DNA from 2 places in the Paenibacillus sp. FSL H3-0333 genome. Region 2 is predicted to be linked to the other one. Evidence: riboswitches for the same ligand, from Rfam matches in the RefSeq annotation. Region 2 holds a riboswitch; the other holds the start of a gene.
The links. Region 2 has a riboswitch for glycine ahead of gcvT (glycine cleavage system aminomethyltransferase GcvT). Riboswitches for the same ligand answer to the same signal wherever they lie in the genome.
Positions count from the first base shown of each region.

Region 1: it holds a riboswitch for glycine, as region 2 does, so the genes downstream of both, MHH78_RS03640 (amino acid permease) here and gcvT (glycine cleavage system aminomethyltransferase GcvT) in region 2, are expected to answer to the same signal.

Region 1 is NZ_JBBODG010000001.1:794,173-809,223, reverse strand. It holds gene MHH78_RS03675 (histidine kinase N-terminal 7TM domain-containing diguanylate cyclase) at 44-1,705, shown strand; gene MHH78_RS03670 (S-layer homology domain-containing protein) at 1,868-3,271, shown strand; gene MHH78_RS03665 (GNAT family N-acetyltransferase) at 3,333-3,839, opposite strand; gene MHH78_RS03660 (DUF1304 domain-containing protein) at 3,965-4,333, shown strand; gene MHH78_RS03655 (methyl-accepting chemotaxis protein) at 4,376-5,197, opposite strand; gene MHH78_RS03650 (DinB family protein) at 5,505-6,047, opposite strand; gene MHH78_RS03645 (helix-turn-helix transcriptional regulator) at 6,130-7,077, opposite strand; gene MHH78_RS03640 (amino acid permease) at 7,112-8,488, opposite strand; glycine riboswitch at 8,700-8,779, opposite strand; gene MHH78_RS03635 (DUF5643 domain-containing protein) at 8,943-9,902, opposite strand; gene MHH78_RS03630 (ABC transporter permease) at 10,099-11,076, shown strand; gene MHH78_RS03625 (carbohydrate ABC transporter permease) at 11,092-12,006, shown strand; gene MHH78_RS03620 (ABC transporter substrate-binding protein) at 12,077-13,672, shown strand; gene MHH78_RS03615 (sensor histidine kinase) at 13,861-15,051, shown strand, end outside.
Region 2 is NZ_JBBODG010000001.1:1,251,906-1,266,956, reverse strand. It holds gene MHH78_RS05600 (DUF3977 family protein) at 1-115, shown strand, start outside; gene MHH78_RS05595 (hypothetical protein) at 204-467, opposite strand; gene uvrA (excinuclease ABC subunit UvrA) at 510-3,386, opposite strand; gene uvrB (excinuclease ABC subunit UvrB) at 4,033-6,024, opposite strand; gene MHH78_RS05580 (flagellar motor protein) at 6,206-6,997, shown strand; gene MHH78_RS05575 (flagellar motor protein MotB) at 6,994-7,890, shown strand; gene MHH78_RS05570 (hypothetical protein) at 7,975-8,607, shown strand; gene gcvH (glycine cleavage system protein GcvH) at 8,708-9,100, opposite strand; glycine riboswitch at 9,285-9,382, shown strand; glycine riboswitch at 9,386-9,485, shown strand; gene gcvT (glycine cleavage system aminomethyltransferase GcvT) at 9,567-10,691, shown strand; gene gcvPA (aminomethyl-transferring glycine dehydrogenase subunit GcvPA) at 10,688-12,040, shown strand; gene gcvPB (aminomethyl-transferring glycine dehydrogenase subunit GcvPB) at 12,037-13,497, shown strand; gene MHH78_RS05545 (LuxR C-terminal-related transcriptional regulator) at 13,609-14,382, opposite strand; gene MHH78_RS05540 (hypothetical protein) at 14,593-14,943, shown strand.

The DNA.
Region 1 (15,051 bases), 460 kb from region 2:
CAAAAATCTATAAATACTATTAAAATCAAGAAGGTGTAACATATTGGCCTTAGCCTCTTGGATTGACCTGATTATGTGCTTCCTTCTGTTCCTGCTGCTCATCTATATCGTGGCTACGGTCACCATTACCAAGCTGCACAAGGTCTATTTAGGGTTCCATTTCTCCATGCTGATCTGGCCCTACTGCCAGTTTGCCATAAGAACCGTGGATGATCCTCTCTATCAGCTCTTTTATGTGAAGCTTGCCTTCGTGGATGCTTCCCTGCTGGGCCTGGGCTGGATCTTCTTCACGATTCTGCTTGCGGGACAATCCCAGTTCCTTAACAGAAAAACAGTGTCCGTGCTGGTGATCCCTGCAGTACTGACCTCCCTTGGAGTGGTGCTCAATCCTTATGGATGGTTCGTCCGTCCGGTGAATGGAGGGTATGTGGAGCGCATCTACGGACCTATTTTCTGGATCAGCATGACCTTTCTTGTCATTAACGCCCTCGTGTCCATGTATGTCATCTACGTGGCTCTGACCTCTAATCAGGCTGCACGGATCAAGAACCAGGTTATGTATATGCTCAAAGGCATTACAGCCCTATGCGTCTTCCTTATGATCGATGTGCTTCTCAATGTCATTCTGGATGACTATCTGCCGGTAATTCCGGGCTTCACTTCGCTGGGTATCGTGGTGTCGGCTACGTTCTTTGTGATTACGATCCACCAGGACAAAGTATTCGATATCGTAACTATCGCCCATCAGGATATTATCAATACCATGGAATACGGAATTCTCGTGCTGGATGACCAGGAGCAAGTGGTAGAGATTAATCATGCCCTGCATCCCTATATCCCGCTTGTGAAGGGTGCGGCGTTCAACATGAGCAGCTATCTGCCGGATGACCCTGCCATGAAGATCGAGTCCTTCCTTGAGAAATACCATGAGCATCCGCTGGAGACGGCCGAGCTGGAAATTCTGCATCCCCTTATCCAAATGGTTGTCAGTATTCATGCAGCACCCATTATGGTGAGCGGCAGCCGGGTCGGACGGATTGTCACCTTCCAGAATGTTACCGAGATCCGGCGTCTCATCGATGAGACGAACCAGCAGAATGCGATCCTGAAGGAACGCAACGACTCGCTGGTGAAGGTACAGGAGGAGCTGTTCCAGACGAACGGCAAGCTGAGGAAGCTGGCGATCACCGACAGCCTGACCGGCTGCTACAACAGGCATTATCTGATGCAGCAATTGGAGCAGGAGGCGCTGCGGGTCAGCGACACCCGGACACCTTCGACTATTATACTGATCGACATCGATTTTTTCAAAAAAATCAACGACCAGCACGGCCATCTGGCCGGAGATATGGTCCTGTGTAACACAGTGGAGCTGCTGCAGCGCAGCCTGCGGCCCTCCGATATTCTGGCCCGCTACGGCGGAGAGGAATTCATTATCTATTTGCCGGATACGAATGGAGCCGAGGCGCGCCGTCTGGCCAAGCAGCTGAAATCCGAGGTTGAGCACAATACCATCCACATCGATTATATCGATGAGCCTGTGTCCATCACCATCAGCATGGGACTGCTCAGTATTGCTGAATTCAAGATCCCGCCTGCCATCGAGGCGAACACCTACTTGAACGACCTGTTCAAGTCTGCCGACAAAGCTCTGTACGCCGCCAAGCATCAGGGCCGGAATCAGATTGTTGCGGCGGAGGTATAATTGGATGTTATCCTTGTATCATGAGCACTAGCCGCATAGGCAGTGCTTTTTTTTGCGTTTATTTATGATTTTGATTATTTTATTTTTGCTGGAACCTTTTTGACTAAGCCGCCGTCTATGATCACAAATAAACCACAAACTACTCTTACGAGGTGACTGGACATGAAGAATACATTCAAGCTGATAACCCTATCCGCAGCCGCCGCTCTGGCGCTCAGCTTCACAGGACAACAATTCGCCTCGGCCGCAGCCTTCAAGGATATCCATAACGTGCAGGACAAAGACAAGATTATTGCCCTTCAAAACAGCGGCCTGATTAAAGGCATCAGCGCGGATCTGTTCGGCCCGAACCTCAGCATCACAGCAGCCCAGGGGGTGCAGATGATCGTGAGCGCGCTTGATCTGAATCTGGATACGATCCGGTTCGTGAAGGAGCCGCATGCCACCGACTATTTCAAGAACGCGAGTGACTCCGCCTGGTATGCGCAGGCGCTGATTATTGCCGGTGTGCACGGCTTGGACCTGCCTGCCGATCTGAAGCCTGGTGAGAAGCTGACCCGCGAAGAATTCACCTACCAGCTCATTGATGCGATGGAGAACACGAACCGCCTGCCGCTGATTAAGCCGGTGGCGGTAGAGTACGCCGATCAGGATCAGGTGAAGGTAGAATACTCCGGTGCCCTGCAGCGTGCGCTGAATTACGGTGTCCTGAAGCTGGATACCAGCGGTAAGCTTAACCCGAAACAGGAGATCACCCGTGCGGAAGCGGCAGTCGCCATCAGCAACGCGCTGGCTTATCTGAAGGCCCATCCAGCCCCTGCTGCTACGGATGAGGTCCTGACCGCAGAACAAGCTGTGCAGGTGATAAAAGAAGTGGTCGGACCTGAAGCGGATCTGCAGATCAAGATTGATCCGGCGGCCAGCATGTCCCGCGAAGAATTCACCTATCTGCTGATCCATACTCTACAGACCAGCGGGCAACTGCCGATGATCAACGTCATTCCGGTAGAGGTGAAGGACGGCGATCAGATCGACATCCTGAACTCGGGCGCCATCCAGGCTGCCATTGCCTTCGGCTTCGTGGAGCTGGACGCTGCCGGCAACTTCAATCCGAAAGCAGGGATTACCCGCCCTGAAGCTGCTTCTATTGCCGGGAATGCGGCGAACTATCTCAAGGCACATCCGGCGCCTGCTGCTGTAAGCAAGACGATCACCGCAACCGAGGCCGTCCAGTACATCAAGGACGCTGCCGGACCTGAGGCGAATCTGCAGATCAAGATTGATCCAAACATGAGCGTAACCCGTGAATCGTTCACCTATCTGCTCATTAACACGCTCCAGACCAGCGGTCAACTACCGATGATCAAGCTGATCCCGGTGGAGATCAAGGATAATGACAAGATCAATATCGTGAGCTCGGGAGCCATTCAGACCGCGCTTGCCCTCAAGATCGTGAAGCTGGATCAAGACGGAAGCTTCCGTCCCCAGGACGGCGTCACCAGCGCTGACGCAGCGGCAATGGTCAGCCAGGTGAAGGCCATCCTGAACGGAAAGTCTGCGAAGTAAGCAACATATGCCATTTATCTTACCCCTTCTGCGAACATGCGGGAGGGGTAAGTGCTGTGTTCTACAGCAGCAGCACCATCAGATCCTCGTCCAGATACTCGCCGTCAAGCTTCATCGCCCTTGGCTCTGTGCCGTAGCAGACGAATCCAAGGGATTCGTAGAGCCTTTTGGCAGACAGATTACTGGAGGTTACGGTCAGCGTAAGCTGCTCCAGCCCCGGCGCGCCCTTCGCCCGCGCAATCAGCTCCAGCATCAGCGCGCGGCCCACGCCATGTTTGCGGGCAGCCGGATCTACATATACTGCATAGACATTAGCTTTGTGCTGAATCTTGGGCCTGCTCTCCCGGAACAAGGTTGCCATTCCCGCCAGCCTCTGCTCCCCCTCCAAGAAGGCGCCCAGGGTGAAATGCTCATCGGAGGAATCCAGCCTAATTCGGGTAGTCTCGATAGACAGCTTCGCTTCCGATTCATAAGAGCTAAGGAAAGCTTCCGGGTGCTGCTGCAGCGACTGCAAACGAAGCGCCCGGTAGCCTTCGGCGTCTGAGGGGGTCAGTGTTCTGATGTACATTTCCTTCCTCCCTTACAATATGGATGCAATAAATTGACAAAAGGCAAATATTTGGTTATATTTAGGTTTGTAAAATTATATTTTGCGCAATTTAAATTCCTATCACTTGAAAAGAGGGACTTCTTATGATGACTGTAAGTTTAATTCTTGTTGCCTTAGTAGCACTAGAGCATGTGTACATACTTGTACTGGAGATGTTCCTGTGGACCACCCCGAGAGCACAGAAGGCGTTCGGATTGACCCCCGCCTTCGCACAGGAGACGAAATCGCTGGCAGCCAATCAGGGCTTATATAACGGCTTCCTGGCAGCCGGTCTAATCTGGGGGCTGCTGCATCCAAGCGCGGACTTTGGGTACCAGCTGCAATTGTTCTTCCTGATCTGTGTGGCGGTTGCGGCCATCTACGGCGGACTTACCTCCAAGAGATCCATCCTGCTGATGCAAGGCCTCCCGGCCTTTCTGGCGCTGGCGGCCACGTTGATCGCACATCTGTAAAATTCGCGGACCGATGCAGGCAGCTTCCTCTCCGCTCCAGCCTTACAGCTTCTGCGCGAACTTGTTCAACTGCTCAGACATTGCCCGGATCTCCTCAATGAAGCTGGAGATCTCATGCGTGGAAGCCGCCTGCTCCTGCCCGACGGACGCAATCTGGCCTATGGCTTGACTGATCCCTTGCATGGCCGACTGAATCTCACTCAGGGTATCCCTGATCCGCTGCGCCGATTGCTCGGTTTCCTTCGAGAATCTGCGGATCTCCTTAGCCACAACGTCGAAGCCCCGGCCCCGCTCCCCGGCATGGGCAGCTTCAATCGCCGCGTTAATGCCAAGCAGGTTCGTCTGGTCGGCCACCTTCCTCAGCACCGCCAGAACCTCACTGCTTTTACGGACACTATAAGCCGTTGCATCCGATTGAATCAGCAGCTTCTGCGAATAATCGGCAAGCAGGCCTGAGCCGTCCGCGACCTGGCTAATCCGCGCATTGGCCTGATTCAGGGACAGCGCCATCCGGTCCGCGATCTCCCGCAGCTCCGTCTGCCTGCGTACCTGAATGCATACCGCCCCACAGACCTCCTCATCCTCGCCATGTACCGGCAGAACCGTACCCACAAATTCATAACCGTAATATTCCCTAGGGACATTAGCCACCGAGTATTCATCCTGCTTCAGCGCATGATACAGAGGCTCATCTGCCTGAATGATCTGCCCTGCCCGGATGCCCAGATCAATGGAATCACCGGGGTAATAGGCAAGGAACTTCTCTGTGTCGCAGATGGCAATTGAGATATCGTAAGGAAAAGCAGCTTTCAGAATGGGTGCCAGATTCATTAGTTCTTCAAGGGAGCGGACGATGTTTTTCATAGATGCGGTTCTCCTTCTATTTCAGGTAGCTTCACGGTGCAGTGAAATCTTGAGTTAAGTTCGACATTTTGCGAATAACCTCCTTTATTCAAAAATGAATAATTAAAAATTGATTTATAAGCACAGCATCAGCCTGACGGGTGAAGGATGCGGGTGCTTCAAGCAGTAACCCCATTTTCTTCGCTTACCTGCTGGCCCGCGCGCCATTGGCGTGACCAGTGTGGGCGGTTTTTCAACCAAAAAAGCCGGAACCCGTCAGTCTATTGCTGACAGGCTTCGGCTTTCCTTCGCTCATTGCGGCTTAACTCTATTGTACTCCTGCCGCTATTGCATCCTTCAACCGATCCAGCTGCAGCAAGTGGTGGCGGTAGTGCATCTCGATCAGCAGATACCATTCGGTTGCATTCAAAGGGCCGAAGCGGGGATGAGGGACAGTGCTGTGCTCAGGTGCCTGCGCAAGCTTCGGCAGGGTCTCCCGCATACGGTCCATCACGGTGTGCAGACCCTGGATCAACTGCTCCTTGCTCTCCGGCTGTACCGGCGTGTACTGCGGTGACGGCGGAACATGAACGCGTACAGGCGGGAAGCTGCCCCCGGCAAAAATCGCTTTACCCTCCGGCGTCATCTCTGCTTCATTCCCCGCCGCTTCCCCGTTCCCGGCCAGACACTGATCGATATTACGGAGCTGCATGTACAGCGCCGATTGTATCAAATGCTGGACCATCTGCCCGAGAGACCACTCTCCCTCGGCAGGCTGCCGCAGCAGCTGCTCCATACTGAAGATATCTAATTCCATAAGATAGTGATGGGCAGTCTTCTCAAACTGCTGTAAGGCTTCTGTTGTCTTCATATTCATATTCATAATATTCAGGCAGCTCCTTTATTCTTAAGGTCTGTTCTGAATATACACAACCTCTCCTGACAACGTTATGTCAGTAGCGTTCCAGCATTCTCGCCGCTTCCTCCCGCACAAGCCTCCGCAAGGCTTCCGGCTCCAGGACAACCGCCCCCGCTCCCCAGCCAAGCACCCATTGCAGCAGGTCCTCGGGCTGGCGCACACGGAAGATCATATGCCTGCCATCTGCCTGGTCCTCCACTGCCTCCAGATAATAGTTCCCGGATTCAGCCGCCTTGCCCGCAATCTCCGGCTGAACCAAAATGCACACACGTACATGACGGTCATCCTCCGGCTGGTACTCGTGCAGATCGAAATCCGCAGGCGCTTCGAACCGGTCATCCAGAATGGTAAGCTCACTCATTCTGGATAAGCGGAAATGACGGATCTCCTGCCGCAGCCCGCACCAGGCCACCAGGGTCCATGCGCCTCTGTTCAAGACAAGTCCATACGGCGAGGCGGTTCGGACACTGCGGTGACTTCCGTCAGCTTCCTGTCTGCCCTTTGTATACCCAAAGCCGATCTTCCGCTGCTCCAGAATCGCGCGTCGGATCTGCTCCATGTACTCCTTTTCCTGTCCGTGCAGCTTATCTTTACTGGTATTCAGCAGCAGGATGCTCTGGCGGAGCCGGGCGGCATTCTCCTTGACATCCTCCGGCAGAACCGCTTCAATCTTCCTCCCTGCTGCGGAGGCCTGGTTACCATACTGAGTGTCGAACCGCTGCTCCACGAAATCCGTCCCGATCAGCAGGGTCACTGCCTCCTCGGCGGTGAAGCTGACCGGGGGCAGGAAATACCCTTTTACCAGTGAATATCCCTGACCCGTAGCGCCTACCACCGGCACTCCGGCTTCACTAAGCGCCTGGATATCGCGGTAGATGGTTCTTACGCTAGTCTCGAAGACGGACGCCAGATCCTCTGCCCGTACGACCCCTTTGCGCTGCAGCTCCAGTACGATGGCTAACATGCGGTCTGTCTTGTTCATGCGGCGGCTGCACCCTCTTCATCCTGAAATCAGTTTATGTATTGATTATACTGATTTCCTGTTCACTTTTCTCCTTACGGCTTCTAATGGAATACAGAACGAACAGCAGGATGAACCAGAGCGGGGTGAACAGCAGCGCCGGACGGGTCTCGGCAGCAAAGAGCATGATCACAAGAATGGCGGCAAACAGCGTCAGGACAGCATAGTTAATTACCGGGGTGAACGGTGCTTTAAATTTGGAAGCGGCATGTAAGTCCGGGCGGTTCCTTTTATACTTGATATGGCAGACCAGCACAACGCCCCAGACCCAGATGAAGCAAATGGCGCTGATCGTAGTCACGATGCTGAAGGCCTGACCCGGAATAAGCTTGCTGAGCAGTGCCCCGGCAGAGATCACCAGCGTGGAGAGGAATAAGGAATTCGCAGGCACATGATTCCGGTTCAGCTTGCCAAGCTGAGGCGAGGCCTGATTCCGTCTGCTCAGATTGTAGAGAATCCGGCTGGTCGAGAACATCCCGCTGTTGCAGGCGGAGGCCGCCGAGGTTAAGACAACGAAATTGATAATCCCCGCAGCAACCGGAATCCCGACCAGACTGAAGGTGCGCACGAACGGACTTTCAGCTGCGCTAAGCTGGGTCCAGGGATTAATGCACAGCAGCACGAAGAGCGCGCCGACATAGAAGAAGAGAATCCGCAGCGGAATTTTGTTGATCGCGGACGGGATATTTTTCTCCGGATTAGCCGTCTCCGCTGCCGATACCCCCACCAGCTCCACGCCGACATAGGCGAATACCACCATCTGAAAGGAGAACAGGAAGCCCTTCACCCCGTTCGGGAACACGCCCCCGTGCTCCCAGAGATTGCGGACCGACACTGAGCCTGCATCTGTCTTGAACTGGGTCACCAGCAGGACAATCCCCAGGCCAATCAGAGCCAGAATCGTAACCACCTTGATCAGAGCAAACCAGAATTCGAGTTCGCCGAAGCTTTTGACCGTGAGCAGATTGAGCCCGAGCAGAATGATCAGGCAGATCACGGCCGGTACCCACTGCGGAATATCGAACCAGTACTGCACATAGACGCCCACCGCAATCACATCGGCCATCGCCGTCATAATCCAGCAGAACCAGTAGGTCCAGCCTGTAATGAATGCCGCGCGCGGCCCCAAGTAATCCTCAGCAATGTCTGTAAAAGATTGATACCCCGCCTTCGAGAGCAGCAGCTCCCCCAGCGCCCGCATCACAAAAAACACGGCAATCCCCACGATCAGATACGTGAGCATAATGGAAGGCCCGGCCTGCTGAATCGCCTTGCCTGAGCCCAGGAATAATCCTGTGCCGATCGTACCTCCGATAGCGATAAGCTGAACATGCCGGTTCGCAAGCTCTCTTTTTAATTCTGTCTGTGCCATACCTGTTTCCCCCTTAGTGTATATGACGCTGTCCTGCCGGGTAACGCACAATAACCCCACAAAGTGGAGATTCCGCTCCGATGATTACTCAGATACTTTGCGGGGACCCCATAACAAAAAGGAGACTGGATATCATCCAATCTCCCGGTTCATAAGAAGTTCCAAATAAGCTTCTGCAGCAGCGGCTAAACCGCACGGCAAAAAACAAATCCGGTACTCTTCTGTCCTTTTGCCTGAGATTGTGAACCCTTCGGCGCTGCGGTCTCCCGCAGTCTCTCCAGAAGCTGCTCCAGCTATAGTGTGATCCATAGCCTTCATAGCTTGCGAATATTCAATTATTTGAAGCTGACTTCATGTAAATATTTTTCAATTCTATGCACAGTCCAGACTTCTGTCAATATCATTTGTTACTCTCGTGGTCATCGCCGGGTGTCCTGCACTGCTTCATTGCACGTTATTTAACCGTAATTTTGGTTTCCAGGTCTTTATAATAAGTTTTAGCCCACTGGCCCTGCTTGTCTTTGAGCATCTTCCCGCTGGCATCTTTGGAATACGTAAAAGGCTTAACGCTAATGGACTTCGGAACGGCTGGGAATGCACTATAGTTCTGTTCCTCGGTACCGCTTGTCCGGACTTTCTCAAACGGCTTGCCCCACGGCGAGATCACATTTCCTTTCTCGTCCACAAGGTCATATAACATTCTTTCCGGGTTGTTCACCTTGGACTTGGCCGCTGCCGGAACTTCACCCTTAAAGGTCACCTGCAGAGACATCGTTAACGCGGTCATCTCGAAGGAATTCACCGTATAGTTGAATTTGTTGTTCTTCTTGGAGACGCCCGGCTTCAGACTTAACAGGGTCCCCAGCTTGTTCACTTGAACTTTGAAAATAAACGGCTCCTTCACCCCGTTGGCGTATGCCTTCAGCGTCAGGTCGAATTTATCCGGAATTTGCTGCTTCATCGCTCCCTTACTCAAATAGATCAACGCTGTGTCCGTATCTTCCAAATTGGGAATGATGGAAGTATCAAACAGCAGCTTTTTCCCATTGATTAACACGTCCACATTCCTGGTCTGGTCCATGAAAGAACCGTTCTTGCCCACCGTCCCTCCCTCCTGCCGGATGCCTGCGATAAGTTGATTACTGTCATAGATCAGATCGGTTAGAGTCAGGGTCACCCCTTCCTGGGTCACGGCCTGATTCGGGGCAGCAGCAAGCCCTTTCTGGAAAATAGCCTTCAGAGTGGCGTTGTCGCTGGCCGCGAACGCGCTGTCAGCCTTAGCATCCTTGTTGACATTGGCTGCCGCCGCTACAGGTACAGTGAATCCCCCGCCGACAACTGTCCCTCCGAGTACAGCAGTTACTGCTGTTGCTATAATTGCTTTCTTCATCGTATTTAAGCTGATCGTGTACATAGTTTCTCTCCTTTGCTTATTAAGAATATACAGGTATAACGTTCTCTTGCTGCTATTTTGTGACAGGAGCGCAGAATAACATCCTACTTGCACAAAGTCATTTTTGAATAAACAGGGTCATTTGCAAGAGAGAATTCGGTTCATCCGCTCTACTATAATAAGTTCATCCAGAACAAGTAGAGTGAGGTTAGAACTTATGGCAAATCCCGTACCACAAGCTTTGAACACCAAGTTAGCGACACAGCCCCAGGGCCGTTTCGGCCGTCTGCTGCACAATATCGTGCGATACCGGGTGCTGCTGCTGATGCTGCTGCCCACCTCGATTATTTTTTTCATCAACTGCTATATTCCGATGTTCGGATTATTCATTGCCTTCAAGAACATCAACTACATTGACGGCATTATGGGCAGTCCCTGGGCCGGGCTCGACAACTTCCGGTTCCTGTTCGCCACCTCTGACGCCCTGCGCGTGACCATCAACACCGTGGGCTACAATGTGGTCTTCATTATCTCAGGCCTCATTCTCTCCGTCTCGCTGGCGATTGCGATCAATGAGGTGCGTAACAAGCTGGCTTCGAAGTTCTTCCAGACCGTCATGATTATGCCGAACTTCCTGTCCATGGTCGTGGTCAGCTTCATCGTCTATGCCTTCCTGCACCCGGAGTACGGCTTCCTGGTCAAGCATATTCTGCCAATGTTCGGCTACTCCTCAGTGAATGCCTATATGCATCCTAACGCATGGCCTTACATTCTGTGGATCACCAAAATGTGGCACTCCATCGGGATCGGCAGCGTCATCTATCTTGCAGCCATCACCGGCATCAGCGAAGAGCTGTACGAAGCCGCGGTGATGGACGGCGCCAGCAAATGGCAGCAGATCACCAAGATTACCCTGCCGCTGCTCACGCCGATCATGGTCATTCTCACGATTCTTAACATGGGCGGCATCTTCCGCTCTGACTTCGGGCTGTTCTACCATGTGACCCTGGACTCCGGTGCGCTGCGCTCGACTACGGATGTCATCGACACCTATGTCTACCGGGGCCTGATCCAGCTCAACGACCTGGGGATGTCCTCAGCGGCGAACTTCTATCAATCTGTCGTCGGCTTCTTCCTGGTCATCGGCGCGAACGCTCTCGCCCGCAAGCTGAACCGCGATACGGCGCTTTTCTAGAAACGGAGGATTCTAATGACTACTGCATCCCGAAGCAACCCTTATACCAAAGGCTCCACTACCGCCCAGATTATTCTGAATGTGTTCTTCATCGCCTTCAGCCTGGCATGTATTCTGCCGATCCTACTCATTGTCGCCATCTCCTTAACCAACGAGAAGGCCTTGACGCTGCAGGGTTACAAGTTCTGGCCCGATCATATCGACGCATCCGCGTACCAATATCTGTTCAAGCATTCGGAGACACTGGTTAAGGCGTATGGCGTCAGCCTGACCGTTACCATTATCGGGACTGTTCTGGCCGTGCTGCTGATTGCGCTATATGCGTACCCGCTTTACCGGAAGGATTTTCCCTTCAAAAAAACATTCAACTTCTACCTGCTGATCACCATGCTGTTCTCGGGAGGGCTTGTCCCCTTCTATCTGCTGTACGTGAACTATCTCGATCTGAAGGACTCGCTGGTTGCGCTGATCCTGCCCGGCCTGTCCAATGCCTTCTATATCTTCATCACCCGTACCTTCTTCCAGCAGACGATCCCGGAGGAGATGATTGAATCCGGCAAGCTGGACGGGGCCTCGGAATGGCGGATATTCTTCCAGCTTGTGCTTCCGATCTCCCTGCCTGTTCTGGCTACGATCGGTCTGTTCACTACACTGATGTATTGGAATGACTGGTTCAACTCCATGCTATTCATTAATGACACCGACAAGTTCTCCCTGCAATACGTCATGATTCAGATGATCCGCCAGGCGGAATTCTTCAAAACCCAGCTTGCAGGCAGCGGTGTCGCCCTAATGGTACAGGAATCCGTTCCGACCGAAAGTCTGCGGATGGCTATGGTCGTGCTGTCGATTGGTCCCATTCTATTCATCTATCCGTTCTTCCAGAAGTACTTCACCAAGGGCCTTACGATTGGTGCGATCAAAGGTTAAGCGGTCTAGCTCTGGCGTAAATGCCGGTTAGAATATATGATCTAATTATCATTCGAGGAGGTTCATACAAATGAGAACAACAAGAAGCTCGGGCACGGTGCTTGCCGCTCTGACTGCCGTGATACTGGGCATTACCGGATGCGGCGGGGGCAATTCAGGTGCATCCGCCCCGTCCAAGGCAGAATCGACAGCAGCAGCCGCAACAGCAGGCACGGAAGGCAGCACGAATCCTGATACCTCAACGTTCCGGAAGCTGAAAGTTTACACGGTCGGGAATTTCCCGCAGAATGATACCAAGGCGGTTGTAGATGAGATCAACAAGTATCTCAAAGAGAAAATCAACGCCGAGATTGACTTCCAGGGACTCCCTTGGTCCTCCTGGGCCGAGAAGATGGCACTGGCTTACCAGTCCGGTGAACAGGTGGATCTGACCTTCGCCCCCAACTGGGCCGACTTCGCCAATAACGTAGCCAAGGGCGCGTTCCTTCCGCTGGATGATCTGTTAGCCAAATATGGACAAGGCATCAAGGAGACCCTTGATCCCCGCTTCCTTGACGGCGGAACCGTAGATGGAAAAATCTATGCGATTCCTACCAATAAGGAAATTGGTGAGAGCCATACCATTATGTTCCGCAAGGATCTGGTAGATAAATACGGATTCGATGTGAACTCGATTGAGACGCTGGAGGATCTGGAGCCATGGCTGCAGACGATCAAGGAGAAGGAACCGGCTATTGCGCCGATCTGGCTCTCCGGCAGCGGCTCCGATACCCTGGGCTACTTCGACAAGACCAGAGAGAGCATGAAGGAGAACTTCCGTTATGAGCTGGTGGCCGGCGCACCTGCCGGAATCGTACTGGATACCAAGACTGATAAGATGGTGATCAGCTCCATGGAGTCCGACACCGCAATCTACCGGATGAAGCTCTACGGCGACTGGTTCAGCAAAGGCTACATCAATAAAGATGCTGCAACGACCAAAACCAGTACTGAAGACGCTTTCAAGGCCGGCAAGACCTGGATGAAGTTCGGTTCAGACAAACCGGACTCCGACAAGGAAGACTCCATCGCCACCGGCATTGAGCTGGTGAAGCTGAAGGGCAATGAGCCTGAGATCAGTACGGCCAGCGTCAGCAACTCCATGATGGCGATCGGGCGTACCTCCATTGATCCGGAGCGGACGATGATGCTGCTGAACCTGCTGCATACCGACCCGGTTCTGGTCAACCTGATTGACTTCGGCGTAGAAGGACGGCAGTATGTTAAGGTGGAAGGCAAGGACAACTTCATCAAGCTGCCTGACGGCATTGCTACCCGTGCCGATACCGGCTGGGCGCCGGGCATTGAATGGATGTTTGGTAACCAGACCATAACCTATCTGTGGGAAGGCGAAAGCGCCGACAAGTGGGAGAAATTCAAGGCTTATAACGAGAGCGCCCATAAGGTGAAGTCCTTCGGCTTCAACTTCAATACCGACGCTGTCAAAACACAGGTCTCCGTGGTCAGCAACATTATCAAGGAATTCCGCCCGCTGCTGGAAACGGGCAGCCTGGGTGTAGATAAGGTGCTTACGGAGTACAATAAGAAGCTTAAGGCTAACGGCATTGAAGAGATCCGCGCCGAGGTTCAGAAGCAATACGATGCCTGGAAGGCCAAACAATCCTAAACAAACAAGTGGAAACGACGATGCCGTCCTTTTAAGGACGGCACCCGTTTCAGCGAGAAATATAAGGATAAGTTGTCGTGTGGAACATACAAATTCTTGTATTTTAAGCTAAGGGGAAGGACGGCTGCCGTCCTTCCCCTTTCCTGCCGCTCAGCGTGTAAATGTACCTAAGGATAAGGGGGAAGACTGTGAAACTATCATTGCGATTCAAAGTGAGTGCCCTTGTCCTGCTGCTGGTCACGCCGCTGTTCCTCTTTCTCTCCTACACCAACCTCTATTCCACCAACATTGTCCGGGAGAAGGTTGCGAAGTCCGCTTCGGACACGTTGACCCTGCACTTAGGTACGCTCGATGAGCTGCTGGAGCAGACCAGCCATTATCTGCTGCGTACGGCCAATGAAAACATGCTGCTGGAGCTCTATTCCGACAGCGGTCCCGACAGCGTCAATTATTATCTGTCCATCCGTAAGCTGATGGACCAGTGGTACAGCGATGTCAGCTACTATACCATTATCCGCAGTGTCTTCGTCTACCATCAGGACCGGGATGAACTCTTCCTGAGCAGCCAGAAAGAGTATTACCAAGAGAAGGAGATGATTGCCTCGGGGCTGTCTTCACACCTCAAGACCCCTAATCTCCAGGCCTCCCTGAAGTGGGAGACCGTGACCCTCGGCGGAGAGCCGGTGTTATTCAAGGTGCTGCCGGACAAGAGCGGCCGGCTTCTCATGGGGGTACTGGTCAGCATCGACTCTCTGGCCCAGCCCCTGACCCAGCTGGAGTCTACCGGGGGCAGCGGACAGGTCGGCATGATCGACAATGACGGTAAATTACTCTGGGGCCAGTTCGCCAGTGAAGATCTTGCGCTCATCCGCAGCCGGCTTAATCAGCCCAACCCTCGTGCGGATGCCTCGATTCGCCTGAGTAACGGCAATTCGTATCTGCTGATTGACAAGCCCTCTCAATATTCCAATCTGAATGTTTTTTTCCTGCTCGACGAGAAATCCATTCTGGACGAGCTGCCGATCTTCCAGCAGATCATCAAGGTGATTCCCTTCGTCATTATCCTCGTAATGGTTATCCTGCTGGCTCTGCTTAGCAGACTGGTGTTCAAGCCTATCCAACAATTGACCAGCGGGATGCGCATCCTGGGGAAGGGACAGCTGGAATACCGGCTGAAGGATGGCAACAGCAGGGAGTTCCAGATCATTACGATGCAATTCAACCAGATGGCGGAGCAGATCGGCAATCTCAAGATTGATGTGTATGAGGAGCAGATGAAGGTGCAGCAAGCGGAGCTGAAGCATCTTCAGGCACAGATCAATCCCCATTTTTTCATGAATTCCTTGAACATCGTCTTTCATCTGGTAGAGCTGAAGCAA
Region 2 (15,051 bases):
AACCGTCTGGATTGTAGACTCACGGGAAGGGTTCAAACGAAGATCTAAAATTACCAGCCGATTTAGATTATCTTGGGCATCCGCAGTGAGTTGTAGCGGGAAGCTGATACTATAAATTACTGATCGGGCAGTATTGCTGTTGCGTATGTTTTTGCTTACCGCCGTAGTGTGAGGGCGAGGGATATTTAGTGGAATTAGTACATCTAGTTTGGCGCAACCGTTGCATTTATATCAAATAGTTGGAAAAACAACACTTGTTCAACCCAATTTTCGCTGAATCCGCAGAGTTCCATGGAGAGAAGTGGAGTTTTTCCAACTACGTTCGTTCTCCACGCCGTTCCAGCAATATTAAGTGCCTTATTTCCAACTACGTCCGCTCTATAGCTTAGAGACTCAATAGAGGGCATTCTGACTCCCCAAAACATATCAGAACTTGTGAAACCTGCCGCAATATTAAAATACCCCATGCTCTCCTGTAAGAAGAGTCATGGGGTATTAGGGTTCTACAGTTACACCGTCTCAGAAGTCTGCAGCTTCATAGCCTGCGTACGTTCCGTATCACGGATCAGGACAGGCTTCAGGTAGCGACCGGTATAGGATTCTTCAACAGTAATCAGCTTCTCTGGTGTTCCGGTGGCCAGGACCGTACCGCCGCCGCTGCCGCCTTCCGGTCCCATATCAATGATGTAGTCGGCTGTCTTAATGACATCGAGATTATGCTCGATGACCAGAACCGATTCGCCGGAATCGACCAGGCGGTGCAGTACCTCAAGCAGACGCCCGATGTCGTCCACATGCAGGCCGGTTGTCGGCTCATCCAGGATATAGAGTGTCTTGCCGGTACTGCGGCGGTACAGCTCGGAAGCCAGCTTCACACGCTGGGCTTCACCGCCGGACAGGGTGGTTCCCGGCTGGCCGATGTTGATATAGCCCAGGCCTACATCCAGCAAGGTCTGCATTTTGCGGTGAATCTTCGGAATATTCTTGAAGAACTCCGTTGCATCCTCCACCGTCATCTCCAGCACATCCGAGATATTCTTGCCTTTATATTTCACTTCCAGCGTTTCGCGGTTATACCGTTTGCCTTTGCAAACTTCACAGGGCACGTAGACATCCGGCAGGAAGTGCATTTCAATCTTGATAATGCCGTCTCCACGGCACGCCTCACAGCGGCCGCCCTTCACATTGAAGCTGAAACGCCCCTTCTGGAAGCCGCGTACCTTGGCCTCGTTCGTCTTGGAGAACAGATCGCGGATATCATCGAACACACCTGTATACGTAGCCGGATTAGAGCGCGGTGTACGCCCGATCGGGGACTGGTCAATTTCGATGACCTTGTCCAGATTCTCCAGGCCGCGGATTTCTTTGTGCAAGCCGGGACGGACCTTGACCGCCTTGTTCAACTGGCGGGCCAGACTCTTGTAGAGAATCTCGTTAATAAGCGAAGACTTGCCGGAGCCGGATACGCCGGTTACCGCTGTGAAGACACCGAGCGGAATCTTTACATTCACATTCTTCAGGTTATTCTCCTTCGCTCCACGGATCTCGATCCAGCGTTCATTATCAGTTGGCCGCCGCTTGGAAGTCACCGGGATGAACTTGCGTCCGCTCAAGTATTCACCGGTCAGGGAACCGGGGTCCTTCATAATCTCCTCCGGGGTCCCTTGGGCAATTACCTGGCCGCCGTGTTTGCCGGCACCCGGTCCAATGTCGATAATATAGTCAGCTGCCATCATGGTATCCTCATCATGCTCAACGACGATGAGCGTATTACCGAGGTCGCGCATATGGGCAAGCGTGGCAATCAGCCGGTCATTGTCCCGCTGATGCAGGCCGATACTTGGCTCATCCAGAATATAGAGGACACCCATTAGACTGGAGCCAATCTGGGTAGCCAGCCTGATGCGCTGGGCTTCCCCACCGGATAGAGAACCAGCTGCCCGGCTAAGGGTAAGATAGTTCAGCCCCACATTCACCAGGAAGCCGAGCCGGCTGCTGATTTCCTTGAGGATCAGATTGGCAATCGCTGTTTCTTTCTCACTAAGCTTGAGGTCTGCGAAGAAGTCCAGGCAATCCCCAATCGAAAGATCCGTCACATCCGCAACATTCTGCTCATTGATAGTCACGGCCAGAATCTCTTTCTTGAGCCGCTTGCCCTTGCATGAATGGCAGGGCTTGGCGCTCATGAAGCCTTCTATAAACTCGCGGATACCTTCGGAGGCTGTATCACGGTACCGGCGCTCCAGATTCGGAATAATGCCCTCAAAAGCAACGAGGGCGTCTTTGCGCTGGCCGAAGTCGTTCTCATACCGGAAACGGATCTTCTCGCTGCCTGTTCCGTGCAGCAGCTTGTTCATATGCTCCGGCGACAGGCTACTTACCGGTACATTCTGCGGAATCTTGAAATGCTCGCACACCGATTTCAGGAACTGCGGATAGTAGTTCGACGTACTGCCTGTCCAGGCCAGGAAAGCTCCTTCTTCAATGGACTTCTCCATATCCGGGATCAGCAGATCGGGATCGACTACCATATTCATCCCCAGCCCGTCACATTCAGGGCAGGCTCCGAATGGACTGTTGAAGGAGAACATCCGCGGCGCCAGCTCTTCTATACTGAATCCGCAGACCGGACAAGCAAAGCTTGCACTGAACAGCAGCTCTTCCTGGCCCATCACATCAACGAGAATCTGACCACCCGACAGCTTCAGGGCAGTTTCAAGCGAATCGGTAAGCCGGGTTTCAATATCATCCTTAATCACAATCCGGTCAACGACAACCTCAATGGTATGCTTCTTATTCTTCTCCAGTACAATATCTTCCGTCACTTCCCGCAGCTCACCGTCCACACGTACACGGACGAAGCCTTGCTTCGAGATATCGGTAAACAAGCCTTTATGCTCACCCTTACGGCCGGAAATGACCGGGGCCAGAATATGCAGACGGGTCTTCTCCGGGTATTGCATGATCCGGTCCACCATCTGTTCAACGGTCTGCGAAGTGATCTCTATGCCATGATCCGGACAATGCGGATGGCCGATCCGGGCAAAGAGCAGCCGCAGATAGTCATAGATCTCGGTAACCGTCCCTACCGTGGAACGCGGGTTACGGCTAGTCGTCTTCTGGTCAATCGATATGGCCGGGGAGAGTCCGTCGATGGAATCTACATCCGGCTTCTCCATCTGGCCCAGGAACTGGCGCGCATAGGCAGACAACGACTCGACATACCGGCGTTGACCCTCGGCGTAGATGGTATCGAAGGCCAGGGAGGATTTGCCCGAGCCGCTCAGTCCCGTCAGCACGACGAAGCGGTCACGCGGAATCGTTACGTCGATGTTCTTGAGGTTATGGGCCCTCGCGCCCTTGATTACTATACTTTCATGTGCCAACGGTACCTCTCCTTTAAGAGAAAATTAAAATTCAAAACATTTTGGGAAAATATTTTCTATCCCTCCCAAACCCTCCCTTCCAAGGGAGGGCCCCAAGGGTTGCACCCTCTGGACACCCGCAAGCTCGGCGGAAGGAATTAGGCGGGTGAATGGACGACTACTGGGGCTATGGGCCCGCTAACCCCTACGGGGCCGCTATACTTCAAGATCAGGCTACGGCTCGCTGCCGCTTGCCGCAGACGCTGTCCCTCCGGGATTCGCGCTAAATGCTTAACTGCGGGCTATTCCTGCGGAATGCGCAAAGAGCTTCAACAGCACGCTGTCCCTCCGGGATACGCGCTAAGTGCTCAACTGCGGGCTGTTCCTGCGGAATGCGCAAAGAGCTTCAACAGCACGCTGTCCCTCCGGGATTCGCGCTAAGGGCTTGACTGGGGGCTGTTCCTGCGGAATGCGCAAAAGGCTTCAACAACACGCTGTCCCTCCGGGATTCGCGCTAAGTGCTCAACTGCGGGCTATTCCTGCGGAATGTGCAAAGGGCTTCAACTTCGGGCTGTCCCTCCGGGATATGCAAGGGCATGGCCCATTTATCTTCAAAAGGAACGGCCTGAATAGCGCCGTTCCCTGGATCGTTAACTTCAGCGCCGGGTTACTCTGCCCGCAGCTCAAGCAAGGCATCGCGCAGCTCGGCGGCGCGCTCGAATTGCAGGTTCTTGGCGGCGTCCTTCATCTCAGCCTCCAGACGCTGCATCAGGCTCTGCTTGTCTTTCTTGTTCAGCTTGCCGCCGACACCGGTGAGATAATCGGCCTTGGACTCCGCCACCTTGGTCGCCTCGATGATATCGCGCACCTTCTTGTTGATGGTCGTCGGGGTAATCCCGTGCTTCTCATTATGGGCGATTTGAATCTCACGGCGGCGCTGGGTCTCGCTCATGGCCTTCTCCATGGAGTCCGTAATGCGGTCGCCATACATAATGACCCGTCCCTCCGAGTTGCGGGCAGCCCGGCCGATTGTCTGGATCAGCGAACGCTCGGAACGGAGGAAGCCTTCCTTGTCAGCATCCAGAATCGCGACCAGCGACACCTCCGGCAGGTCAAGACCCTCTCTGAGCAGGTTAATACCGACCAGCACGTGGAAGGTGCCCAGACGGAGATCACGCAGTATCGCCATCCGCTCAAGTGTCTTGATATCGGAGTGCATATAACGTACCTTGATGCCAATCTCCTTGAAGTAGTCCGTCAGGTCCTCAGACATCTTCTTCGTAAGGGTGGTAACGAGAACACGCTCATCGCGCTCTACACGGTCACGGATTTCATTGATCAGATCATCGATCTGCCCTTCGGTAGGGCGCACTTCAATGATCGGATCAAGCAGACCGGTAGGACGGATGATCTGCTGGACCATCGTATCGCAATGCTCCATCTCATAAGGTCCCGGTGTTGCGGACACGTATACAATTTGGCTCACCTTGTCTTCGAATTCCTCGAATTGCAGCGGACGGTTATCCAGCGCAGACGGCAGGCGGAACCCGTGTTCTACAAGGACTGTCTTACGCGCACGGTCACCGTTGTACATGGCCCGGATCTGCGGCAGCGTCACATGAGACTCGTCAATCACAATCAGCATGTCATCCGGGAAATAGTCCATCAGTGTATAAGGAGTAGCTCCCGGCTCACGGAAGGTAAGCGGACCGGAATAGTTCTCGATCCCCGAACAGAAGCCGACTTCCTTCATCATCTCGATATCATAACGGGTCCGCTGCTCCAGCCGCTGGGCCTCCAGCAGCTTGCCTGCTTCACGGAGCACAGCCAGCCGCTCCTCCAGCTCACGCTCAATATTAACCAGCGCTACACGCATGGTCTCTTCCTGGGTAACGAAGTGAGACGCCGGGAAAATCGCGATGTGATCACGTTCGCCGATCAGCTCGCCTGTCAGAACATCAATCTCCGTAATCCGTTCGATCTCGTCTCCGAACAGCTCTACCCGGATCGCATGCTCGCCCTGGGATGCCGGGAAGATCTCAACCACATCCCCGCGCACACGGAACGTACCGCGCACGAAATTAATATCATTGCGCTGATACTGGATATCTACAAGCCGGCTCAGAATCTGATTGCGCGGCTTCTCCATCCCTACACGCAGCGAGAGCAGCAGGCTTCCGTATTCCTGCGGCGAACCGAGACCATAAATACAGGACACACTCGCCACGATAATGACGTCACGGCGTTCGAACAGTGAGCTGGTTGCCGAGTGGCGGAGCTTGTCGATTTCTTCATTTATGCTGGAGTCTTTCTCAATGTAGGTATCGGAGGAAGGAATGTACGCCTCTGGCTGGTAGTAATCGTAGTAACTGACGAAGTAATCCACGGAATTGCTCGGAAAAAATTCTTTGAACTCACTCGCCAGCTGCGCAGCAAGCGTCTTATTGTGCGCAATAACCAGCGTGGGGCGGTTCAACTTGGAAATCACTTGTGCGATGGTAAAGGTCTTGCCTGTACCGGTCGCTCCCAGCAGCGTCTGGTGCTTCTTGCCCTGCCGGATGCCGTCCAATAACTCTTCTATGGCATGAGGCTGATCGCCCTGGGGTGTATACTCGGACTCCAGTGCAAAAGTCTTCGTACTGACGACAATATCACTCATTTGCCCGTCTCCCCTCTATCGTCTAGAATATATGAATATATTATAATTTTAACCCTAATCATCCTTCATCCATACCAAGCTGAAAAATATGGAAGATAGGAATGCACGTTCCCGTTTATTATACAGCGTTGCCCAGACTGTTGCAAACCATAATATATAGAAATTTAAGGAGCCTGAATTTATGGATTTCATTACAATACTCGGCCTGCTGGCCGGAATTGCCGCCATGATCGGCGGTTTTCTGTGGGAAGGCGGCAGCCTGTCCGGCCTGCTGCAGCCTAATGCTGCCTTGATCGTATTCGGCGGCACCCTTGCGGCTGTACTCATCAGCTTCCCGGCGTCCAAGCTCCGCAGCATTCCGGCGGCGCTACGCGTGGCTTTTGGCAGACAACGGGATACCAGCCGGGAACAAGCCGAAGAGCTGATTGCTATGGCTGCACTAACGCGGCGCGGCGGTGTTCTCGCCCTGGAGAAACGGGCAGAGGAACATCCCGATCCCTTCACCCGTGAAGGCCTGTTTCTGATTGTCGACGGCAATGACCCGGATCAGGTCCGGCAGATCCTGGAGCTTGGAATGGATGCCAAGGAGCTGAAATATGAAGGCTATGCCAAAATATTCGAAGCCGCCGGAGGCTATGCACCGACCATGGGCATTATCGGCACCGTTATGGGGCTGATCCGGGTTCTGAGCAACTTAACGGACCCTTCCAATCTAGGCGCGTCGATTGCCGTAGCTTTTACAGCAACACTCTATGGAGTAGCCAGCGCTAATCTACTCTTTTTACCCATTGCCTCCAAAATCAAATCCCGCAGCCAAAGTGAGCTGGGCACCATGGAGATGCTGCTAGTCGGCATTCTGTCCCTGCAGAACGGGGATCACCCGCATCTGGTCCGGCAAAAGCTGGCCCCCTTCCTGGCAGACGCCCCTAAACGCAGCGCCAGCGCCAGCACCAGTCAGGGAGACCCGCTATGAGACAAAGAAACCGCCGGCAGCACCGCACCGCCGCAGGTAAGGAGAGCCGGGACCGCTGGATGATTACCTATGCGGATCTGATCACGCTTCTGCTTATTTTCTTCGTGATTCTGTATGCCATGAGCAGTCTCGATTCGCAGAAATATGCCATTGTCAGCGGCTCCTTATCGGATACCTTCAAGAGCGGAAGTACTGTACTGGAAGGCGGAAACGGCGTTCTGGAGGGCAATCAGGGCATTACAGGGACTGACGTTTCGAAGGGTCATAATGAAGACGGCAGCACCGCTGACACGCCTTCGGCCACAGACTCTGGGGATGCGAACGAACTCAATGGACACGGGGCAGATACACCTGCAGCCGGACAAGAAGGAGATGGGGCTGGACACCAGCCGTCTGCGCGCGAGCTTGCTTTTCGTGAACAGGAGGCGAAGCTGGCTGCGCTTATGGGCGTTATCACCCAATACGTGGAGGAGAATAACCTGGGTGAGCAGATTTTTGTTGCCGATAAGCCGCAGGGCATTGCGATCACGCTCAGTGACCGCTTCCTGTTCGATGCGGGTAAGGCTGAGCTGAAATCGCCTGCACTCCCTGCACTGCGCCAGCTCTCCGGCCTGTTCCGCGGCATCGGCGCCACCATCAGCATCGAAGGCCACACCGACAATGTTCCCGTGACGCCAGGCTCAGTGTACAAAGACAACTGGGAGCTATCGGGCGCCCGGGCGCTGTCTGTCCTGCGCTTTTTTCTGGACAAAGAGGGGCTGAGCCCCGATACCTTCCAGTACGCGGGTTATGCCGATACCCGGCCTGCATATGATAATGTGACCGTCGAAGGCAGACAGAAGAACCGCCGGGTCGAACTGATTGTACTGCGGCAGCTGCAGGAGGAAGAATAGCAGGTAATCGCGAGCGAATCCGCTCAGATAGCGGCAGGCGGCAGAAGCATATATCCATTTGCTAATATAAGGAGATAGCTCGCTATGCAGGATACAAACGGAGCGACGCCGGAGTCCGCAGGGTTTTTCAGGCTTTTGCGGCTGGCAGTTTCGCTGATCATGATCATTATTGCCCAGGGGATGCTAACCCTTTTCGTCGGATTTTTTGCCGCCTTCATGCAGTTCTTCTCCTCCCGTTACTTCTGGGGAGACCTCGCCCGCGTCTATCCGCTGGACAAGCTGATTGCAATTGGCGCTGATTACCTTATTGCCGGAGCTATCTTCGCCCTGGCCTGGTTCGGGGTCTGGTGGATGCTCTACGGCTTGTCCGGGAATGGGCGGATCCGCTGTTTCCCCCTGCTTCTGCTGAGCGCGTATTCGACGTTTCTTCTCCTCTTTTTACAAGTCAATCCGGTCTATAACCCGGAAGCCATGATCCCCAGTTCTGCCGGGGAAGCGACATTTATCGTTTGTATGGGGATGTCTGCCGCCGTGCTTTTCCCGTTTTATTCAGCCGGAGTGTATTATTTCGTGCTCAAGCCCGCCACCCGTCCGCGAAAAAGATACCGTTTCCTGCTGCTGTGCTCTGCATTTTCCCTTGCGGGTCTGGCTCTTCTGCCCCTGTTGTGGCATCTGGCTCCGGGCCTGTATCCGGGTCTGCTCGGGTATCCAGAATGATATACAGACGCAAAAAGACAGACCTCTCACATTAGTAACATCTAATGTAATAAAGAGAAGTCTGTCATATTAACATCCGCTTTCGCAAATAAACTAACTTTTATTCCCCAACCAGTTCCTTGTACGCAGCCGCATCCAGCAGGCCGGTTACTGCCTCTGCGAACTCAACATCAAGCTCCAGCTCAAAAATCCAACCGTCTCCGTAAGGCTGATCGTTGATCATCTCCGGGCTGGCCTCCAGCGCATCGTTGATCTTGGTCACCTTACCGGATACGGGTGAATATAGCTCTGATACCGTCTTCACGGATTCGATACTGCCCACGCTGTCGCCTGCGGAGATTGCTGCACCCACTTCCGGAAATTCTACAAACACGATATCGCCCAGCAGATGCTGCGCATGATCCGTAATCCCTACACGTACTACGCGTCCCTCGCCCTGCTGCGCCCACTCATGCTCTTCGCTGTATAGCAGGTTGTCCAGCACTTCACTCATTTCCAAGCCGCCTCTTTTCCGTAATTGGAGTTCTAAATTTAGTTATAGCCTAAGTTATCGGCTTGCCTAATGTCAATATAACTGACAGTAAAATTAAATTTGTCAACTTTTTGACGTTTTTTGATTGACAGGGCGGAGGGTTACCCGGTTTAATGGAGTCAGTAGAAAAACATATGGTTTGCGAATGATGGCATAGGGAGAGACTGTCTCACAGGAAGACAGCGCCGAAGGAGTAAGCCCGGGATGGGTGAATCTCTCAGGCAAAAGGACCTTTGCCGGACGCATCTCTGGAGAGCATCCAGGCCTGTAGCATAGGCTGACGGATCACCAACGGGGAAACCTGCACCAACAGCTGCAGGGTAACTCTCAGGTACAAAGGACAGAGCGAAAGTCCATTTATGCATGCGTGCATAATGGCTTTCGCCTGTCCTTTTTCGTATGTAACCAAAGCCAAGGGAGTGACGAGATGGAGTCTTTGAGAAGAACACCTTTTTATGATCTCTATGCCGCGTATGCGGAGTCCAGATGTATTGATTTCGGCGGCTGGGAGCTGCCGGTGCAGTTCACAGGGATCGTGAAGGAGCATGAAGCCGTCCGCAATCAGGCCGGACTGTTCGATGTCTCCCACATGGGGGAATTCATGGTTACCGGAGAGGGCGCGGAAGCCTTCCTCCAGAGAATGACCACGAATGATGTCAGCCGCCTGGAAGACGGCGCGGCGCAGTATACTCTCATGCTCTATCCAAGCGGCGGAGTGGTGGACGATCTGCTCGTATACCGGCTGGGCGAAGAGCGCTATATGCTTGTCGTCAACGCTTCCAATATCGACAAAGACTTCCAGTGGCTGCAGGAGCATCTCACCGCTGAGTTCAGCGGGGTCACTCTGAAGAATATCTCGGATGAGACCCTGCTGCTCGCTTTGCAGGGACCACTGGCGGGGACGATCCTGGCCAAGGTCACGCAGGTGTCTCTAACAGAGCTTAAGCCGTTCCACTTCATCGAACACGCTGAAATCTGCGGCGTCACCGTCCTGCTCTCCCGCACCGGGTATACCGGCGAAGACGGCTTTGAGCTGTACGCTCCCGCAGATACAGCGGCAGCTCTCTGGAATGGCCTGCTCGCCGCAGGCGCTCCGCATGGCCTAACTCCTGCCGGACTCGGCGCACGCGACACGCTGCGCTTCGAGGCCAAGCTGCCGCTGTACGGCCAGGAGCTGTCAGCGGATATCACTCCCCTCGAAGCCGGTGTCCAGTTCTTCGTGAAGCTGGATGCAGGGGATTTCATCGGCCGTGACGCCCTGCTGAAGCAGAAGGAAGCCGGTCTGCCCCGGCGTCTTGTGGGCCTGGAGATGATCGACCGCGGCATTCCCCGCTCCCACTACCCCGTGTATGCGGACGGAGTCAAGATCGGTGAAGTAACGACCGGCACACAATCCCCGACACTGAAACGGAATCTCGGACTCGCCCTGCTGGACGCTGCCTATACGGAGATCGGCACAGAGGTGTACGTGGAGATTCGCGGCAAGCAGCTCAAGGCTGCCGTCATCAAAGCCCCATTCTACAAAAGAAGCCAAGGAGTGAAGCCGCAATGAAGCACCGCTATCTGCCTATGACTGAGCAAGACCGTGCAGAAATGATGGAAACCGTAGGCATCCAGTCCATCGACGAGCTGTTCGCCGATATTCCGCAGTCCGTCCGCTACCAGGGAACGATGCCGATGTCCGGCGCTCTGGACGAATACGCACTGCTTCGCCATATGAAGGGTCTGGCTGATAAGAATGCCGACTTCGACACGCACACCAGCTTCCTGGGCGCCGGATTGTATGATCACCATGTTCCGGTTGTCATCAACCATGTGATTTCCCGTTCCGAATTCTATACTGCTTACACTCCTTACCAGCCGGAGATCAGTCAGGGGGAGCTTCAGGCGATCTTTGAATTCCAGTCGTATATCTGTGAGCTGACCGGAATGAAGGTTGCCAATGCCAGTATGTATGACGGCGCAACCGCCTTCTCCGAGGCAGCGGTGCTGGCCGCCGGAGCTACCAAACGCAAAAAGCTGATTGTCTCCCGTACGGTTCACCCGGAAGCGCGTCAGGTGCTTCGTACCTCCGCCAACGCCTGGGGCCTGCAAATTGTAGAAATTGACTATGCTGACGGAGTAACGGATCTCGCCAAGCTGGCCGAAGCTGTCGACAGCGATACGGCCGCTGTGCTGGTCCAGTCCCCGAACTTCTTCGGCGGCATTGAGGATCTGCGCCAGATCGAGCCGCTGGTCCATGCGGTCAAGGGTCTACTCGTCGTCAGCGCGAACCCGATTGCGCTCGGTGTGCTGGAAGCCCCGGGAAGGCTTGGCGCAGACATCGTCGTCGGTGACGCCCAGCCGCTGGGTATCGCCGCCTCACTGGGAGGCCCAACCTGCGGATTCTTCGCGGTGGCCGAGCCGCTGATGCGCCGGATGCCGGGCCGGATCGTCGGCCAGACAGTTGACCGGAATGGCAAGCGTGGCTTCGTGCTGACGCTGCAAGCCCGCGAACAGCATATCCGACGTGAGAAAGCGACCTCGAATATCTGCTCCAACCAGGCACTCTTGGCACTGTGCGCTTCTGTCTACCTGTCCGTGATGGGCAAGGAGGGCATGCGCGAGGTGGGTGAGCTGAACATCCGCAAGAGCCACTACGCCGCAGGGCGGCTGGCTGAAATCACCGGCGCAGAGCGCGTCTTCACTGCTCCGTTCTTCAATGAATTTGTCCTGAAGCTCCCGGAGGGCAGCAGTGTGAGTGCGATTAACTCCAGGCTACTCAAGGAAGGCTTTTTAGGCGGCTATGACTTAAGCCGGGATTACCCCGAGCTGGCCGGACATATGCTGGTTGCCGTAACGGAGAAACGAAGCAAGACCGAAATTGACGAATTTGCAAGCGCACTGGAGGGCTGTGTATGAAACCGGAACAAAGTCTGATTTTTGAATTAAGCCGTCCCGGCCGCTCGGCCTACTCCCTGCCTCTGTGTGATGTGCCGCAGGACGAAGGCCTTGGCTCACTCATTCCTGAAGGGCTGCTGCGCAGTGAGCCGATCATACTGCCGGAGGTATCGGAAGTGGATGTGATCCGCCACTATACAGCCCTGTCCCGCCGCAACTTCGGAGTTGATAACGGCTTCTATCCGCTCGGCTCCTGCACGATGAAATACAACCCCAAGATCAACGAGGATGTCGCCCGCTTCCCGGGACTCTCCAAGATCCATCCGTACCAGCCGGAGGAGAGCATCCAGGGTGCGCTTGAACTGATGTACACGCTGCAAAAGGATCTCGCCGCCCTGACCGGCATGGATGCCGTATCCCTGCAGCCTGCTGCCGGCGCCCATGGCGAGTGGACCGGCCTGATGATGATCCGCGCCTACCATGAGAGCCGCGGAGAGGTCCGCTCCAAGGTCATCGTGCCCGATTCCTCGCACGGCACCAATCCGGCAAGTGCCGCCGCAGCGGGACTCGACACCGTGACCATCCCCTCCAACGACAAGGGAATGGTCGATCTCGAAGCGCTGAAGGCAGCTGTAGGCAGCGACACCGCTGCGCTGATGCTCACGAACCCGAGTACTCTTGGACTCTTCGAGACGCATATCGTCGAGATCGCCGCAATTGTCCATGAAGCGGGCGGCCTGCTCTATTATGATGGAGCGAACTCCAACGCGATTATGGGCATCACCCGCCCGGGCGATATGGGCTTCGATGTGGTGCATCTCAACCTGCACAAGACGATGAGCACGCCGCACGGCGGCGGCGGGCCGGGAGCCGGACCGGTCGGCGTGAAGGCGAAGCTGATTCCATTCCTGCCGCAGCCTACGGTGGCACAGAACGAAGACGGCAGCTTCACGCTGGACTGCGGCGGGCCGGAATCGATCGGCCGCGTCAAAGCCTTTTACGGCAACTTCGGGATTCTCGTCCGTGCATATGCCTATATCCGCACCTACGGTCCCGACGGCCTGCGCGAGGTGTCCGAGAACGCCGTGCTGAACGCCAACTATATGATGCACCGGCTGGCTCCTTACTTCGAGATTCCCTTCCCGGGGGTCTGCAAGCATGAATTCGTGATGTCCGGCAAGAACCTTAAGCAATACGGTGTGCGCACGCTGGATGTAGCCAAACGGCTGCTTGACTTCGGCTATCATCCGCCAACCGTCTACTTCCCGCTGACGGTAGAGGAATGTATGATGATTGAGCCGACCGAGACCGAGAGCAAGGAGACGCTCGACGGCTTCATTGAGACCATGATCCGAATCGTCAAGGAAGCCGAGGAGACGCCTGAGATTGTCATTAATGCACCGCATACGACTGAGATCAGCCGCCTGGATGAGACGCAGGCCGCGCGTAAGCCGGTGCTCAACTGCTCCTGCGGTTAACCTTCTGCCAGAGAGGTCGGGCTTAGATGGTACACCAAATAGCCGGGTCAGCGATACGTTGGTATCGCTGCCCGGCTATTTGATATATGTACCTGATGCAGATTCCCCCGGCTACGGCGTAAGGCGCTTCACGAACTGGAAGCGGTCATTCACCCGCATTTTACTATAGATACTCTTCAGCATATTGCGCACCGTGCCTTCACTGATCCCCAGATCGCTCCCGATGTGCAGCGCACTCTTCTCCAGCAGCCACAGCCTCGCTACCTCCTGCTCCCGCGCAGTCAGCTTATACTCCAGCAATGTGGATTCAAGCCGGTACTGCTGCATCTCCGGGTTCTTCTCCATCCACTTCTCCATGATATTCTCTGCAATCTGCTGCACGAAGGGAATGGCGAATTCAATCGGCTCTCCTCTATTAAAAGAAATATCAACATAGCCGTAAACGCTATCATGATCCTGCAAGGGAGCGCATACACAGTTCCAGTCGCGGAAGGTCTGATCCGTATGTTCCGTTCCCCGCACCACTCCGATGCAGTTCATCTCCATCGCCAGCGATACGGCATTCATTCCTGCCTGCTGCCTGCTTAAGCTGACCCCCGGACGCAGCTCCGCCTGCTCCATCTCGGCCTGCGTCTCCGAAGAAGAATAGACCAGCTCCAGAATGGTCCCCGCCTTGTCCGTCAGGAATACCACATATGGAATGGAGAGCAGCTGGCTTAATTTGTTCATTTCACTGCGGATCGAAGAAATCATAGCTCTATGGTAGATATGCTCCCTGGATTCTTCGGAAGTACCCGCTACGGACATTCCGCTCTGGACATCAACTTGGGGTGCATCCAGCGGCCGGAAGGCTTCAAGTTCGCTTGCTTCTAAATCCCCAGGCATACTCCATGCTCTTGATTGATTAAAGACTCTCACAAACGATCCCTCCATTTTTACCAATTCCTATATAATCAATTTTAAAAGAAAGCATTATAACATACAATTACGGAATAATGAACATTCAGTATTGGATCTGTAAATCCCCGCGTTAGCGCTGTAAAATGTAGAAATCTGTTCACTCTTATATTTCTACATCATTCCAGGAGGTTCGACATGCTTCGCATCGGCTATCTATCGACTGCCCTTAATCTGGCTACCGCCATGGTGTCATTCCTGCGCTTCGGAAGTAATTATGCCCTGCTCATCATGGCCAGCTATACCCTCTTAACCCTTGCGGGATATCGGCTGCTGCAGAACAAAAGAACATTATATCTGATCCCTCTGCTTACCTTCAGCTGTTCATTCCTCTTATACAACGTGACCTATGTATTGTTGAAGCAGATTAACCTCGTAGACCTGTATGCTGTAGACTGGAGACTTGAGGTTCAGCTGGCGCTTCCCCTGCTGGTAGGGTTCGCCGTCCAGACTCTCCTTAAGCGTAGCGGCAACTCCCGGCTAGTGTAGGCTATACGGGGCTGCCGCTTTTTTTGCAAAATCGACCTAATCTGATAGTTTTCGACATCGGCTCAGTGATATATTTACTCTTACGTCATTCAGAGCGCTGAGGATTCA